DNA from 2 places in the Virgibacillus sp. genome. Region 2 is predicted to be linked to the other one. Evidence: a T-box and tRNA genes for the amino acid it is inferred to sense, from the RefSeq annotation. Region 2 holds a T-box; the other holds one or more tRNA genes.
What was found. The T-box of region 2 lies ahead of HLX49_RS08690 (valine--tRNA ligase). A T-box ahead of a tRNA ligase gene usually reads a tRNA of that ligase, here a tRNA-Val.

Region 1: it encodes a tRNA-Val, which carries the amino acid that the T-box ahead of HLX49_RS08690 (valine--tRNA ligase) is inferred to sense. The anticodon was not compared.

The regions. Positions count from the first base shown of each region.
Region 1 is NZ_JABXHF010000042.1:3,815-11,108, forward strand. Features, by position in the region: gene HLX49_RS10155 (RNA degradosome polyphosphate kinase) at 1-1,265, shown strand, start outside; gene HLX49_RS10160 (MepB family protein) at 1,426-1,917, opposite strand; tRNA gene HLX49_RS10165 (tRNA-Val) at 2,104-2,176, opposite strand; gene HLX49_RS10170 (ATP-binding protein) at 2,826-4,424, shown strand; gene HLX49_RS10175 (response regulator) at 4,402-5,124, shown strand; gene HLX49_RS10180 (2-hydroxyacid dehydrogenase) at 5,343-6,368, opposite strand; gene HLX49_RS10185 (AEC family transporter) at 6,455-7,294, opposite strand, start outside.
Region 2 is NZ_JABXHF010000032.1:29,824-38,949, forward strand. Features, by position in the region: gene HLX49_RS08675 (LysM peptidoglycan-binding domain-containing protein) at 1-1,109, shown strand, start outside; gene HLX49_RS08680 (phosphotransferase) at 1,561-2,589, shown strand; gene HLX49_RS08685 (hypothetical protein) at 2,586-2,774, opposite strand; T-box leader at 3,085-3,356, shown strand; gene HLX49_RS08690 (valine--tRNA ligase) at 3,454-6,102, shown strand; gene HLX49_RS08695 (ATP-grasp domain-containing protein) at 6,181-7,038, opposite strand; gene HLX49_RS08700 (ATP-grasp domain-containing protein) at 7,031-7,939, opposite strand; gene HLX49_RS08705 (bifunctional folylpolyglutamate synthase/dihydrofolate synthase) at 8,254-9,126, shown strand, end outside.

The DNA.
Region 1 (7,294 bases), on a different contig from region 2:
CTAACATGTTAAATTTTCTGTTGTCCGTATTGGAGATTCATTATAAAGATGTGTACGAAATGGATGGTCCCATCGATTTGACCTTTTTATTCAGTTTTCACAAGTCCCTTGAACCTACGCATGAGCATTTAGTGTATGAAACATTAATCCCCCAACCACCGCAGGATATGGGAGATTCTGAAGATTTGTTTGAGCTAGCAAAAGAACGGGATTTATTTTTTCACCATCCTTATGAATCCTTCGAACCAATCGTTGATTTTGTATCCGATGCAGCTGATGACCCTGACGTATTAGCAATTAAACAAACATTGTATAGAGTAAGCGGAGATTCTCCTGTTATAGAAGGTTTAAAAAGAGCTGCAGAACAAGGAAAGCAAGTTACCGTGCTCGTTGAATTAAAAGCGCGCTTTGATGAAGAAAATAATGTCCAGTGGGCAAAGGAATTGGAAAAAGCCGGATGTCATGTTATTTACGGTATGACTTATTTAAAAACACATAGTAAAATTACACTCGTGGTGAGAAGAAGAAATAATCAAATTGAACAATTTGTTCATTTGGGCACAGGAAATTATAATGATCAAACCGCTAAAATTTATACAGATATGGGGATTATTACGTCCAAGCGCGAATTTGGTATTGATGCAACTAACTTCTTCAATTACTTAAGTGGCTATGCAGAAAAACCATTGTTTCATCAATTATCCATGGCCCCATTTGATATGAAAACAGATTTTTTGTCCGATATAGATATAGAAATGGAGAACCATAAGAAATACGGGGATGGATATATTATTTTTAAAATGAATTCTTTAACGGATAAAGATTTGATTATGAAAATGTATGAAGCTTCCTGTGCTGGAGTTAACATTGATCTAATCGTTCGTGGTATTTGTTGCTTACGCCCACAAATACCAGGTGTCAGCGAAAATATACGCGTCATTAGTATTGTAGGTCGTTTCCTGGAACATACTCGCATATATTATTTTCGTCATCATCAAAATAGCAAAATGTATCTTTCTTCTGCCGATTTGATGACGAGAAATATGGAGAAACGTGTGGAGCTACTTTTTCCAATTATTGATGGCAACATAAAACAAAGATTATACGAAATATTGCAAATTATAAGTAATGACAATGTAAAAGCTCGCATGCAAGATCAAAATGGCATATATCATTATGTAGAAAAGGCAGACGAAGCCCCGAAAATAGATAGTCAAATGGAGCTATTCAAAAGAGCTTACATGGTTAAAGAAGACGAGGAATAACGAGCAATTCAATCAGAGGGAATACATATTCTATCCCCTCTGATTGCTATTTATGTCTAAGTGGTAGTGTTTTATATTTGTTTACGTTGCTTGTCGCGGTCATTCCGCTAAATTTTTTTAAAATACAATACGTGACGGAGCAGTTTAATTTACTAACATTTTAAGAGAAATACAAATCTGTTAGTCTTGCAATATCCACTGCTTTTGAAACATCAATAAAATATTTCATTTGCCATTTTTGAGATTTTTCCGCAGAGCTATTTAGCTCCTGCTCCCAAGAAGGATAAACTCGCATTGCCATTTTTCCTTTGGACGTTTCACTACGCAACACGCCTTTTTGAAGTAATACTAATTTCGGAAAAATGAATTGACCCTTCCGTTCATTATCTATTACCGAAATAACGATCTTGTTAGGACTTTCATCATAAGAATAAGCTTGATTGTGATTATTTATATCTTTTTCCCAAAACGCTACAAAATACCCCTTTTTCTTTGGGGTTAATTTAGCCAAACGACTCCGATATGTATGTTCAAACACACTAAAACTACACCCTTTATATTCAGAATTCTGTTTTTCCTCCGTTATGGATGTAATTTCATGCTCTCCCATACACGACAGTAAGGTATTAGTTAATTTTATTGATTTCTCCATCACTTACCTCCATGATTTCATATTTGAAAATCTCTTTCCCGATGTTTGTTTAACCTAATCATGCCATTTAGTTAAAACTTACAAAGTGATAAGATCAAGGCAGATTAATATTTAATTCTATGGAAAAAAGATAAACTATAGCATACCAAAAACGCTCGATACCTTCGTACCAAGCGTTCTGAGGTATGATTCCGATTGGGCTCGAACCAACGACCTCCACCCTGTCAAGGTGGCGCTCTCCCAGCTGAGCTACGGAATCATAGAATCAATTAAAAGCGACAATAATTATTATACATAAGAACGTGTGATATTGCAAGTATTCGTAGGAAATCGTAATCGATATAATACTTGTCAATTTCTCCATATTTCTTTGGTCATGACAATATACGCAGTTTCTGTATCACCATTTCTATGAACGAATATCGCTACGTAGTTAAAACCAACATTTTTATACATATCACACCATAGTATCTTCTTTTAGATTAAGTTTTGCATCAATTAAACAACAAGCAATGGGATCTGATCTTCAACCAAGTCCAATAATCTGTATAACACACTCCTTAGTCTCAACTATCTTTATGATTTAACCACTTATGATCAGGTGCATGAACTAGATGAAAAGCATATTCCCTTCCCTTTTTATATGGAGCACTTGTTTACTAATCTCCTTACAGAGACTAACAAATGTTACCAACTCTCTCATTATTGTTCATGTCACCAACTCTTAACGAACCACATTTGTACTAATACTTAATTTGTGCAAAAAATTCTTAAGTACTTTTCAGGCTCATTTTCTCACATACTATTGGAAGTGAGGATGCAATCCTGCTACAATAAAGAACAGAAAAAACAGAAGGGATCTGGACAACATTAAAGATAAATGGCTGGCAAAACTTTCATTGAAGAAAATGACTACCTTGCTCGTTTTAATCTCTGTCATAGCCTCGCTTATTGCTTCTGCCATTCTTTTAGATGACTATGTATTGGAGAGAGAACATCGAGCAGTGCAAAATAAAATTAAAAATGTTGCTAGAATGGTCGCTAAAGATACGCATGTGATAGACAAAGTGGAAGGTTCTCCGTCAGACGCTGCTATTCAAAACTATGCAAATGAAGTGATGAATGCAACTGGCGTCAGCTTTGTTGTTGTTTTAGATAATGACCTTACTCGAAAATCACATCCAGATGAAAGTGTAATTGGTGGCACATTTTCTAATATTGACGATGCAAGTAGATCATTGAATGGTACAGAGCATTATTCTAGGCATGTAGGAATCCTTGGAGAAGGAACACGCTTTTTTACACCGATTTGGAATGACGAAGGGGAACAGATTGGAATTGTTTGCGTAGGGTATGTGCAACAAACTATTAATGATGAATTATGGAATGCGCGGAAAAATTTATATGTCGGCCTCGGTGTTGGTCTATTAGTAGGTATCATAGGTGCGCTTTACTTAGCAAGATATTTGAAAAAAGTGCTATTAGGACTTGAACCTAAACAAATTGTTGCTCATATGAAAGAGAAAGAAATTATTATTGACTCTGTTAGTGAAGCAATTATTGCTGTTTCTCCTAAGCGGAAGGTATTATTACAAAATGTTAATTTTAATAAGCTACTCAATAAAACAGAAGTTGCAACAAAAGCAATTTCCAATGGATACCTTTATGATACGCTTTTTTCCTTAATATTTGACGATGTATTTAAAACAGAGAAACCGATCGCTAACCGAGTAACAGTCATTAACCATTTTGAATTTATCGTCAATGTGCAACTCATCTATATTGATAAGAACATCTATGGAGCGGTGGCGACTTTATATGATCAATCTGAGCTACAGCATCTAATTCGAGAGTTAAGCGGGACGGAACAATACATTGATTCTTTACGTGCGCAAAACCATAAGTTTATGAATCAACTCCACACTATTTTAGGTTTAATTGAACTAGAAAAGTATGAAGATGTGCACCATTTTGTTCGTGTCCTTAATCATAATTATCATCGTGAAATGGGCTTTGTGACGGATAAAATTAAAAGCTCAGCAATAGCAGGTTTTTTACTTGGGAAAACAAGTGAGCTCGACGAACAAGGTGTTACATTAATCATTGATGAAGACTCCTATTTTCCAGCGATAAAAATCGGCGATATGCTTCATGACTTACTACTCTCTATGGGTATTCTTATTGACAATGCAAAAGAAGCTGTCATAAATAGCTCTAAAAAGCAAGTAATCCTTTTTCTGAAATATGATGAGGCTGAAGAAGTAATCATGTTTGAAGTACAAGACACAGGACCGGGTATTGAAAAACATGTATTACCTAAAATATTCGAACGCGGTTATTCTACAAAAGGAGAGAACAGAGGCTATGGATTGGACGCCATTCAATCCATTGTAAAGCAGTATCATGGACTTGTCGATGTCCAAGCAAAAACTGGACGAGGAAGTACTTTTCGTATCGAATTTCCGTTCAAATGGAGGAACAAAAATGATGAAAGTAATGATCGTTGAAGACGATCCAATGGTAGCTACCATTAACCAACAATATATCGAACGATCAGAAGGATTTCATACCATTGCCGCAGTAGGAACAATTACGGAAGTTTGGGAAGCCTTAACAATGGACATACCCAATTTAATCTTGCTTGATGTTTATTTACCCGGCCAAACAGGCTTAGAATTTTTGCAAGAATTAAGACAAAAACAGTATTCGATCCCCGTCATCATGATTACAGCTGCGGATGATATTGGAACAATTAAAACGTCCTTAGAGTACGGAGTCATTGACTTTCTAATTAAACCTTTTACCTACCAACGATTTAAAGTAGCCATCGATAACTTTATGCAATATCATAAATTGACAACGAGCATGGAAAAAACGGATCAAGAAACGTTAGATCAACTGCTTATTAAAGAAAAAACACCAATATCATCCAGAAATAATAATGTCTTAACACCTCTCCCTAAAGGTTTATCCAAACTAACCTTAAAAAAGGTGCTTCAAGCTATTGAAAAACAGACTCATGCCTTCTCTACCGAGGATATTGCTTCAAGTATAGACTTATCACGAATTTCTACAAGAAAATACTTGCAGCATTTAAATGACATTGGTTTTTTAGAATCAGAATTAAAATATTTATCCGTTGGTCGTCCTATTATGATTTACCATGTCGTGCCAAACAAAGAGCATTTAATTGTAGATTATAAGTGAATTTACCCTTTAGATAAAAGAAAGTCTGTTGCAAAACCCACCATTTTTCTTGCTTTCAAACATGATAGGTAATCACTCACCTGCAAAAAATAACTCGACTCAAGATGCCCTTGTATCTTACTGTAAAAAAGAGGAAGCACCTTCAAAGATGCTTCCTCTTTTTTTACTATAGAAAAGTATATAGACTTTTAGGGGTAATCATACGTTTTTTTACCAATCTATGATACAGCTTGACTTTTTTCAGGAAGTTCTACGACATTTGTCGTGCTCCCTTTTGTAATCGTATCATGTAAGTTTTCAAAGCTTGTCTCAATCATATTCGTTAGAGCTTCGTCTGTATTTGAACCGATGTGCGGTGTAATCAGCACACGTGGATATAAATCAACGAGTGCTTGTACAGTTGAATCTAGCTTTTTACCATCATTAAACTGTTGGAAGAAGATCTCCTTTTCATTCGCAAAGACATCCGTGGCAAAACCAGCTAATTTATGTGTACGAAGCGCTTTAAGGATCGCCTCATTATCTTGAAGTTCCCCTCTAGCAGTATTAATAAAAATGGCTCCATCCTTCATTTTGGCAATAAATTCATCGTTGACCATTTTATCATTTTTTCCTGGGAAATAAGGAACATGTAAGCTCACAATATCACTTTCTTTTAATAGATCATCTAATTCCATAAAAGTAACTGTTTGCTTTGCTTCTTCACTTTGGTAAACATCATAACCGAGCACTTCTGCACCAAGTCCCTTAAAAAGCTTTGCTTCTGTTAAACCAATTTTCCCTGTCCCGATAATCCCTACCTTACAGTTACGAATTTCTTTACTAAACATAACGGAATCAACAGTAAAATCTTTGTTCGCCGTTTTAACGGTTGTGTAAGCAGTATGACGTAATAACGACATAGCAAGCGTTAAAGCTAACTCAGCAATAGCATTTGGTGAATAAGATGGTACACGCGCTACATACATGTCGTAATCTGCTGCTGCTTGTAAATCAATATGATTATAGCCTACGGTTCTAGTAAATACATATTTAACCCCAAAGCTACGCATTTTTCCAATATTTATTCTATCGGCAACACAATTCCCTCGTAGTAACACAGCATCCATTCCTTTTGCTGTATCTATATTATCATGTGTTAATAAATCCTCCACTAAAGTTAAGTCAAAACCGTATTTATTTAATTTGTTAAAAAATGGCTCTTCATTCTCTCTTACGCCGTAACAGACTACTTTAATCGTCATTCTTACCCTCTCCTTTATTGAATATTCTTAATCATCAGATATCAAATCTTGCATTTCATTTGTACGGGCTCTCAAATCCTATTTTTTTAAAATAAATTTGTTGAAGTAATCATATTAATTACAATAATCCAGATCGGAATCATGACAACTGCACTAATCGTTGATAGTAAAGAAGCATTCGAAGCAAGTAACGCATCCTTATCAAAGCTAATTGCATATGCAGCTGCTACTGTTGCGGTAGGGGCCGCCATCATAATAACGATGGTTCCTACAGATACTGCACTCATCGTCAATATGCCCGTTAATGAAAGAATCGCCAAAATAACAATGTTAATAATTGGAACCAGCACAACTTTGTTCGCACTGTATATTAAGGATGTCCGATCAGAAATAGCTGTTTTAAAATCAACAGATCCTAATGTTGCGCCAATTGCTAACCATGCTAAAGGTGAAGCTAAGCTTGCTAAATATGTCATTGGCTTAAATAACCATGGAGCAGTTTGGTCAATTCTTAAAAATGCTACTGTTGAAGCAGTACCATCTGCTGCTACAACACTCATTTGTGGTAAGGAATCTTGAAATATCCAGATAAACAATCCTACAAAGGTAGCAATAACTATTGGATTTAGAAACATTTCTTTAATATTTTTTGCTTCCATTTTCAATCCACTCATTTTAATATAGCCGTAAGAATAAAGGAAGATCCGATAGCCAATATTAAAGATGGAAGCGTATAGAACACCTTCAGCACCATAGATTGCTCCAACAATTGGAATACCAAAGAACGTAGTGGAACCAAAAATAGTTAGTACACGTAATGTATCTTCTTTATCCCCTTTAAACTTCGCATACATTGGTTTTGAGACAATAATTAAAATAATATAAATAGCAATTCCCCAAATTAAAATACCCATTCCCTCAGCTAA
Region 2 (9,126 bases):
CTCATCACTTCCCAGTAGAAATTTCTGTACCTGCAAACCGCATTGCAAACTTAAACGATATAAGCGTGTATATTCAGACATTTGATTATGAAATCCCCAATCCAACCCTATTCCGACTTTATTCAACAATTGAAATTCATGGCATTCAACAAGAAGAAATAACTGATGCACGAGAAAAAGAGTCGCAAGAACAGTTTAACTATCTACCTCCCGAAGAAGATAAGTCTAATCGAGGAGATCAAGAAGCTGATCATTTTCAGTTTGAAATGAAACAATCAGAGCAAGATTATAAAACAGAAAATGAGGAGATGAACCCATCTTTACCATTTCTAACGGTACCAGAGCAAGATAGGTCAGATGAAAAAAGCAAATTTAAGGAAATAGAGCAAGAAGAAACAATACTATCTGATGAAAATCCAGAGAAAATAACAGAACATCTAGATAAGGAAGGTGAGCAAACTGATGAAGTAGGGAGATGGAAGTATAAAGAGACGAAAACGCTAAAGGAATTTTTTGATTCTAAACAAGAGGATACTAGTGATGTTCATGAAGAAGAATCGGGTGAAGATGAGGGGACAGAACAATATGAACAAGTAGTTTATGACTCTACTCATGAAACAATTCAAGAAAGTGAAGAACGAGTCACTGAAGAAAAAAGCAATGTAACAGATTATGAACAAGAAAGAGAAGTCGAAACGAATGAAGAGCAAAATAATTTAAACGGCGATGACCAAGGGAGAAAAGCTGCAGAAGCTGAAGTTACGGAAGAACCTAACAATTTTAATGAGATGAAGATGAAGCAAAATAATGATGAGAATGATCAAGAAGCGTTATCCGTCTCGCCGGAAATTAATCAGACGAGTGGTGATCGACACATCAATGATGAGATCCAGGATGTCACCTACTTAGCAGATATTTTTAGTAATAAAGCTGAAAATAGTTATACTAGCATGAGGTTATGTTTCGTACAGGAAGAAGATTCGATCGATTCCATTGCGGAAAGGTATCAAGTTTCTGCACTACAATTAATTAAACAAAATCAATTGGATGATGATTATGAAGTTACGCAAGGTCAATTACTGTACATTCCACAAAAGAAAAACAAATGATGCTCTTTTCGTTATAGAGGTAAGGGTGCCTGTAGCTTCCTTAAAAGCTAGTATTGGCACCTCATTTTTCATTAACCAAAGGTATAGAAGTTTTTTTACGCTATAGAAAAGTATGAGATTTTTTGGTTTATAATATAAGAAAAACAAAGGCTTTTGCCATAAGATTTGGCGATAAGCCAAGTTTTTCTAAGGCTAAATATAATCGAACTCTATGACTTATCGCGGATAAAGGTGCTGTAAGACTCCTACTTCAAGATTGGAAGATGTGAGCGGAACAAGTCTAAGTGGGAGATACACCGCCTTACTCTCCTTTTTCGTAAAAGCCCTTTAAATCGTATTCCTTGTGCTGCTGAACAACCAGCGGGGTACGAAAGAAAACCCCACTAATTGATAAGAGTGTAAAGGCATGAGCCTAATTTTTGTTCGCTTTGAAACTAGGGTGGTGAAGAAAATGGATACCTTACAAGAAGTTTTGCATGCTTATTCTATTCGACCTTTTTACATAGAAAAACAAACGGAACGGCTCTACATGGTGCAAGACTACAACCAGCAATATGCGTTAAAACATAGCCGGCTAACGGAAGAAACGATCGTTATGTGGGAACAAGTTTATAAATTGGCTTATGAAGAATATCTTTTTCCTATTTTACCAGTTTATTTAACGAAGCAAGGAAAGTTATATGAAAAAAAAGGAGAGCTTATTTATTATGTGACACCTTGGAAAGAAAGCCGAGAAACAGAATTAGATCAATCCACGATTGATAAAATCTTTCAAAGCTTTGGATTGATTCATATGAAAACAAAACGGCGACATTTGGTTGAAATCCAGCAGTTTAAGCAAGCTTTTCAACAGTATAAACAGCATTGTTTGACCTTACAGCAACAATTACTTACATTTGTAGAGGAGTACGAACAACATCGCTTTATGTCCCCATTTGAATTACTTGTGTGCACGCAATTTAAAGATGTTAATTATAGTCTGAATGAAACGATACGAAGAATTGATCAACTGTTGGATGAACAGGAAGAGACTTGGTATTATAGTTTGTGTCATAAGAACATCAAAACTTCACATACTTTAGTTGATCAAGGTCAGCTCTATTTTATAAATTGGGAGAATGCAGGGTTTGACTATCCCGTTTTTGATTTAGTTGCTTTTTTTCAAGAAGAAACAAAGCATTATGATACTCCGACTAATATGCTGCTGCGCGGATTTGACAAGTATATGAATGAGAACGAACTGACCAAGAAAGAACTATATTTGTTAGTCATTCAATTATTAGATTCACAAGCTTATCTAAGTTGTGTCAAAAATCATAAACAAGCAAACACATCCATGCTGAAACAAATAATTCATTTACAGCATACATTTCGCCGTATACTGTTTGGGTTGCAACTTTCTGCACATGTGGAAAAAACGTATGATACGATCGATCTGGATGATCTGGACGACCTAGATGATTTGGATGAAACAGATTAAATCCATTCCAAATAAAAAGCTATAAAAATGCCAACGATAATACCCAGAAGAAATACATCAAAGGTGGTTGGGAAAAATAAAGTACGAATCAATTGAAAAATTAATATAGGCAGTGTACATCTTTCGATTACGATAATACAATTTCTAGCCCATGGTGGTAGCCGGTAACGGTAATATCTTGCCAATGAGACTCTCTCCTTTACATCAGAAATTTGTATTGTTACTATACTATATGTATAAATTGATCTTTTTGGTGCAAACCTTACTATGTAACGGGTTATTTATTTAAGAATAGATGATAGCACTAGCAATTAGATAAACGTCCACAAACACTTACAATAACAGTGAAGAGTTACATTCTTTAAGCTGCTTTTTGTCGTAAACATTCCAGAGCTGGGAAAAGAACGCCCTATTTCATTTTAGTGAATAAACAGTTGACGTAAAGAGGAATTATATATAAAATAAAGCTATTCTAATAATATGCATGTAAACAATGAAAATGTAAAGAATGGGAAGAGTACAGGATAATTATCATGTAGAGATGGAAATCATTGGCTGAAAGTTTCCTTGAAAGATTATGCTGGAATGTCGCCCAGGAACAGCTCCTTTGAAAAATAAGGCTACGATGATGTCTTCTTTTAAGTAGAAGGAAGCCGGTCTATGTACCGTTATCAACAAATGAAGTGTGTATACTTTGTTTCTTTATTACACTAGAAGTATACAAATAAAGGTGGTACCACGGAAAGCAAGCCCTTTTCGTCCTTTTATAGGACAAAAGGGTTTTTTTTACACTTTGGTAAGTGTCAAAAACGTATAAGAGAAACTACAGCTTTCTAAAAAAGATATTGTCAGGAGGAGCATGTCATGCACGAACAAGAATCAAAACCTTCACTTTCTGCTAAATACAACCCGCAGGAAGTAGAAAAAGGTCGCTATCAATTTTGGCTAGAAGGAAACTATTTTAAAGCAAAGAACGATACGGAGAAAGAACCCTATTCTATTGTTATTCCCCCACCAAATGTTACAGGACGGTTGCATTTAGGGCACGCTTGGGATACGACAATGCAAGATACCATTTCTAGAATGAAACGTATGCAAGGATATGATGTATTATGGCTCCCTGGTATGGATCATGCTGGGATTGCTACACAAGCAAAAGTGGAAGGAAAGCTAAAAGAACAAGGTACGAATCGTTATGAGCTAGGTAGAGAAAAATTTCTCGAAAAAGCCTGGGAATGGAAGGAAGAGTACGCTGCGTTTATTCGTTCACAATGGGAAAAGTTAGGGCTTAGTTTAGACTATTCACGTGAACGGTTCACGCTTGATGAAGGTTTGTCAGATGCAGTTAGAGAAGTATTTGTAAAATTATACGAGCAAGGTTTAATTTATCGCGGAGAATATATTATAAATTGGGATCCAGATACAAAAACGGCTTTATCCGATATCGAAGTGATTTATGAAGAAGTGCAGGGCAAATTTTATCATATGCTCTACCCGTTAAAAGATAGCGATGAGAAAATCGAAATTGCTACCACACGCCCAGAGACGATGTTAGGTGATACTGCGATTGCTGTTCACCCTGATGATGAACGATATAGCCATTTAATTGGCAAAAAAGCTATTTTGCCAATCGTCGGTCGTGAAATACCAATTGTTGCAGATGAGTATGTAGATATGGAATTTGGTTCTGGTGCAGTGAAAATTACGCCCGCTCATGATCCAAACGATTTCGAAGTTGGGAATAGACATGATTTAGAACGAGTATTAGTTATGCATGAAGATGGAACGATGAATGAAAATGCTGGTATTTATGAAGGAATGGACCGATTTGTGTGCAGAAAACAAATTGTTCACGATTTGAAAGAACAAGGTGTACTATTTAAGATTGAAGACCATCTGCACCAAGTTGGTCACTCTGAACGAAGTGGCGCTGTCGTGGAGCCATACTTATCTACGCAATGGTTTGTAAAAATGAAACCACTAGCAGATGCTGCAATCGAGCTACAAGCAGGAAGTGACAAAGTTAATTTTGTTCCACAGCGTTTTGAAAGAACCTATTTAAATTGGATGGAAAATATTCGTGATTGGTGTATTTCTCGCCAACTATGGTGGGGGCACCGCATACCAGCTTGGCATCATAAAGAAACAAAAGAAATTTATGTCGGCAAGGAAGCTCCCGACGATATAGAAAATTGGGAGCAAGATGAAGATGTATTAGACACTTGGTTTTCATCTGCTTTATGGCCATTTTCTACCATGGGATGGCCGGATGTAGGAGCAGAAGATTACAAGCGGTATTTTCCAACTGGAGTTCTCGTAACAGGTTATGATATTATTTTCTTCTGGGTTTCAAGAATGATTTTTCAATCGAAGCATTTTACGAATCAAAAGCCGTTTGATGATGTTTTGATCCACGGATTGATTCGAGATGCAGAAGGAAGAAAAATGAGTAAATCGTTAGGCAACGGTGTCGATCCAATGGATGTCATTGATAAATATGGTGCTGATTCATTACGTTATTTTCTATTGACTGGTTCTACCCCTGGTCAAGATTTACGCTTTCATTGGGAAAAGGTAGAAGCAACATGGAACTTTGCGAATAAGGTGTGGAATGCTTCTCGTTTTTCTTTAATGAATTTAGCGGATTTTTCGTATGAAGATATTGATTTAACAGGCGAAAAGTCTTTGGCAGATAAGTGGATATTAACCCGTTTAAATGAAACAATTGAGCATGTAACTAGAAATAACAATAAATATGAATTTGGCGAAGCTGGCCGTCAATTATATAACTTTATTTGGGATGAACTATGTGATTGGTATATTGAAATGGCAAAAATACCATTATATGGAGATGACAAAACTCAAAAACAAACAACACGTTCTGTGCTCGTTTATGTTTTAGATCAAACGATGCGTATGTTGCATCCATTCATGCCGTTTATTACAGAAGAAATTTGGCAACAGTTACCACATCAAGGAGAATCTATCACAGTTGCCACTTGGCCAGAGCCAAGAGATGAATTCCATGATGAACAGGCAGCAAATGAAATGAAGCGACTAGTGGCGATTATCAAAGCTGTCCGTAATATTCGTGCAGAAGTAGATACACCAATGTCAAAACAAGTTAAACTACTCATCCAAGCGGAGAATGAATCTATTGTGAAGGAATTAGAAGAAGAGCGTCACTATTTAGAACGTTTTTGTAACACAAGTGAATTAGCCATTATGGAAAAGATCGATGTCCCTGAAAAAGCATTGTCAGCAGTAGTGACAGGAGCAGAACTATTTTTACCATTAGAAGGGCTAATTGATTTTGACAAAGAAATTGCTCGCTTAGAAAAAGATCTAGCTAAATGGACAAAAGAAGTAGAGCGTGTGCAGAAAAAACTCGCAAACGAAGGGTTTATTAATAAAGCACCTCAGGCAGTAATTGAAGCAGAAAAACAAAAAGAAAAAGAGTACTTGGATAAACAAGCGAAGGTTCAAGCAAGATTACATGAATTAAAAAACTAACAAATTTAAGGGTTACCTACTTCGAACTGAATGTAAGAAGTAGGTAACCCTTATTGCATGATTGCATGATAAAAAGGATTACGACTGGATGTGTTTTTTGATATGCTCCACATATAACCGTAGTATATTTGTATTGCTAACGGCACTTAGTATGCGAGAACCGACAACATCTTCAATTTCATTAAATAATAGTTCTCCATCCATACTTAGTAAGAAATCAATTCCTACCATTCCAAAATCGAAATAATCAATAATCGTTTGGATTCTTGTTGCTTCTTTTTTGGACAATGTATATAGTGTTGCACTACCACCAAGCTTGTAGTTGGCTCTAAAATCGGTATTACTTTCTCTAAGTACAGCTGCGATAATTTTTTTCCCTACGACAAAAACGCGCAAGTCTTTGCCTTGTTGCACATGGCAACTTTGCATGATGATGTCACTGCCTTTTATTTTCTTCATACATGCTAAATACTCCAACTCATTAGTGATCATATAAACCTCTTTTCCACCTCTGCCTGCAACGGTTTTTACTACAAATGGAAAAGAAAGCGGAGGGGAATCTTTTAAAAAAGAAGCTTTATGGAAATATGTGTCTACCATTGGAACATTGAGTTGATGTACATAATGATGCGTTAACGCTTTGTTATTGCAAATAGTTGCTATGTGAGAGTTGTTAAAAACATTAATTCCACAACTTTCCAGATGAATACTAAGCATAGGATCAATGGTACGAACAACTGCAAATTCAGGTAAAGGTTCTATCTGATGGTTATTTAATAGGACTTGGCGCTGTTTATGAATTCCAATCGTCAGGTCTTCCCTACGTACAAGCTGCAGATGGATGGATTGAAGTGCTGCTTCTTCCATAAACCAATGAATATAGGCTTTATTTACTTCAATATCTTCATCACTATAGATAAGCCAGCCGTTATGCATTTGTGTTCCCTTCTATCTTCTTAAAAATATAGTCAATTATAAAGGTAGCAACATTTATTCCCGTGGCATCAAACAAATTGCGGATGTGAGCATTGGAGTTGATCTCGCAAATTATAGGAGAATCATTTTCTCCAACTAATAGATCAACACCTGCGAAATCAGCTCCAATGGATTGTGTAGCTAGGATCGCCAGTTTTTGTTCTTCCTCCGACGGTTCATACGCCTCCATTGTACCACCAGCAGTAATATTTGCTCTGAAATCATGTGCTGACTGTCGTTTCATGGCCGCAACAACTTTATTGCCTACAACATGCAGCCGTAAATCTTTTCCATAGCTAGTAGAAATGAATCTTTGTAAAACGAAGGGCTTTGTTGCCAAATTTTTAATTTGCTGAATTAAGTCCGCTTTATTATGGATAAGATACACTTGTTCGCCAAAAGAGCCGAATGCTTCTTTTACAATCATAGGAAAACCCAAACGGTGAATTGCAGCTTGCAGTGCGCCAGGCTTTAGCTGTTGGGAAGTAAATGTTTTCGGATAAATAATCGTTTTAGGTATTGGAAGCTTAGCTGTTGCAAGCTGTTGATACGTTAATATTTTGTCATCACTAATACGAATTGCTTCCGAAGAATTAAACACGCTTATACCTAATAATTCGAGCTGCTTAGCTAGGTAAATATCTTTATCTGTAAACACTACAAAGTCAGGCAAAGCGCTAGGTTGCTCTTCCGTTAATACAGATAATTCGCTTTGAGATAAAAAAGATAAGAGTTCGCTATTTGACATGATTTTTACGTTGCTAGCTCTTTGTATCGCTGCTTTTTCTAGCCATTGTGCAAAATCAATAAATTTCTTGCCGGGTAAACTATCGTTATATATAATCCATCCAGTTACGTGCATCAGTTCTTTCCTTTCTGCTATACTTATAATCGTTCATAAAATTTTTCAACTTTACAAGTAAGCACTTTTAATTAAAATTTTTACGAAAAGATTTATCCTAGATATAGGTGCTGTATGACTCCCACTTCAAAATGAAGATGTGAGCGAAATAAAGTAAGAGGTAACAGCACTTAAATCCCGGATTCGTCATAGGCCTTTAGGGCATACTGGGCTGCTAACAATCAGTCGGGGATGAAAGAATCTACAGATTGAAGATTCACTTTATGTTATAAATTAAATACTACTCATGAAAGGATTGTACATAATTGCATACAATGAAGCAAATAGAAGCATTTTTTAATCATCGGCATCAGTTAGGTGTTAAACCTGGTTTGGAACGTATGCAACAATTACTTGCTTTACTTGGTCACCCTGAAAAACGATTAAATGCTGTTCATATTGCCGGCACTAATGGAAAAGGATCTACTGCCGCTTTTGTGAAACAAGGTTTGCAAGCAAGTGGCTATCAAGTAGGAGTGTTTACTTCACCAAGCTTACATGGAATTCGCGGGTATATTTATGTAGAGGAAGAACCAATTTCTGAACAAGCATTTTTAAAAGTGTGGGAAAAAGTTTACCCAGCGGTTCAGGAATTAGATCAAAAAAATCAATCCCCAACAGAGTTTGAAATATTGACAGCTATTGCGTTCTTTTATTTTGTTACCAATGTTGACATTGCTGTTATAGAAGCTGGAATGGGAGGGAGAGAAGATACGACAAACTGTATAATCCCTTTAGTATCTATTATTACTAGTGTTAGTAAAGATCATATGGCTTTTCTTGGTCAGACAATACCTGAGATTGCTTTACATAAAGCAGGGATTATTAAACAAGGAGTTCCAGTTGTTATTGGACAATTACAATTAGCTGCTAAAGAGGTGATTATACAAGAAGCGGAGGCTAAGGAAGCTCCAGTCTATCAATTAGGGTTGCATTTTCATTATCAAAGTCTACCTTCTAAAGAATGGAATCATATGGAATGGAACCTACCTTATACGAAGGGAGCTGCTTTTAAACTTAAATTGTATGGAGAACATCAATTAGCGAACGCATCATTAGCGTTAATGGCTTTACATTTAATACAGCAGAAAGGATGTATCATCCAGTTGTCGAAATTACCAACTGCTTTTTTTGACGTACAATTAGAA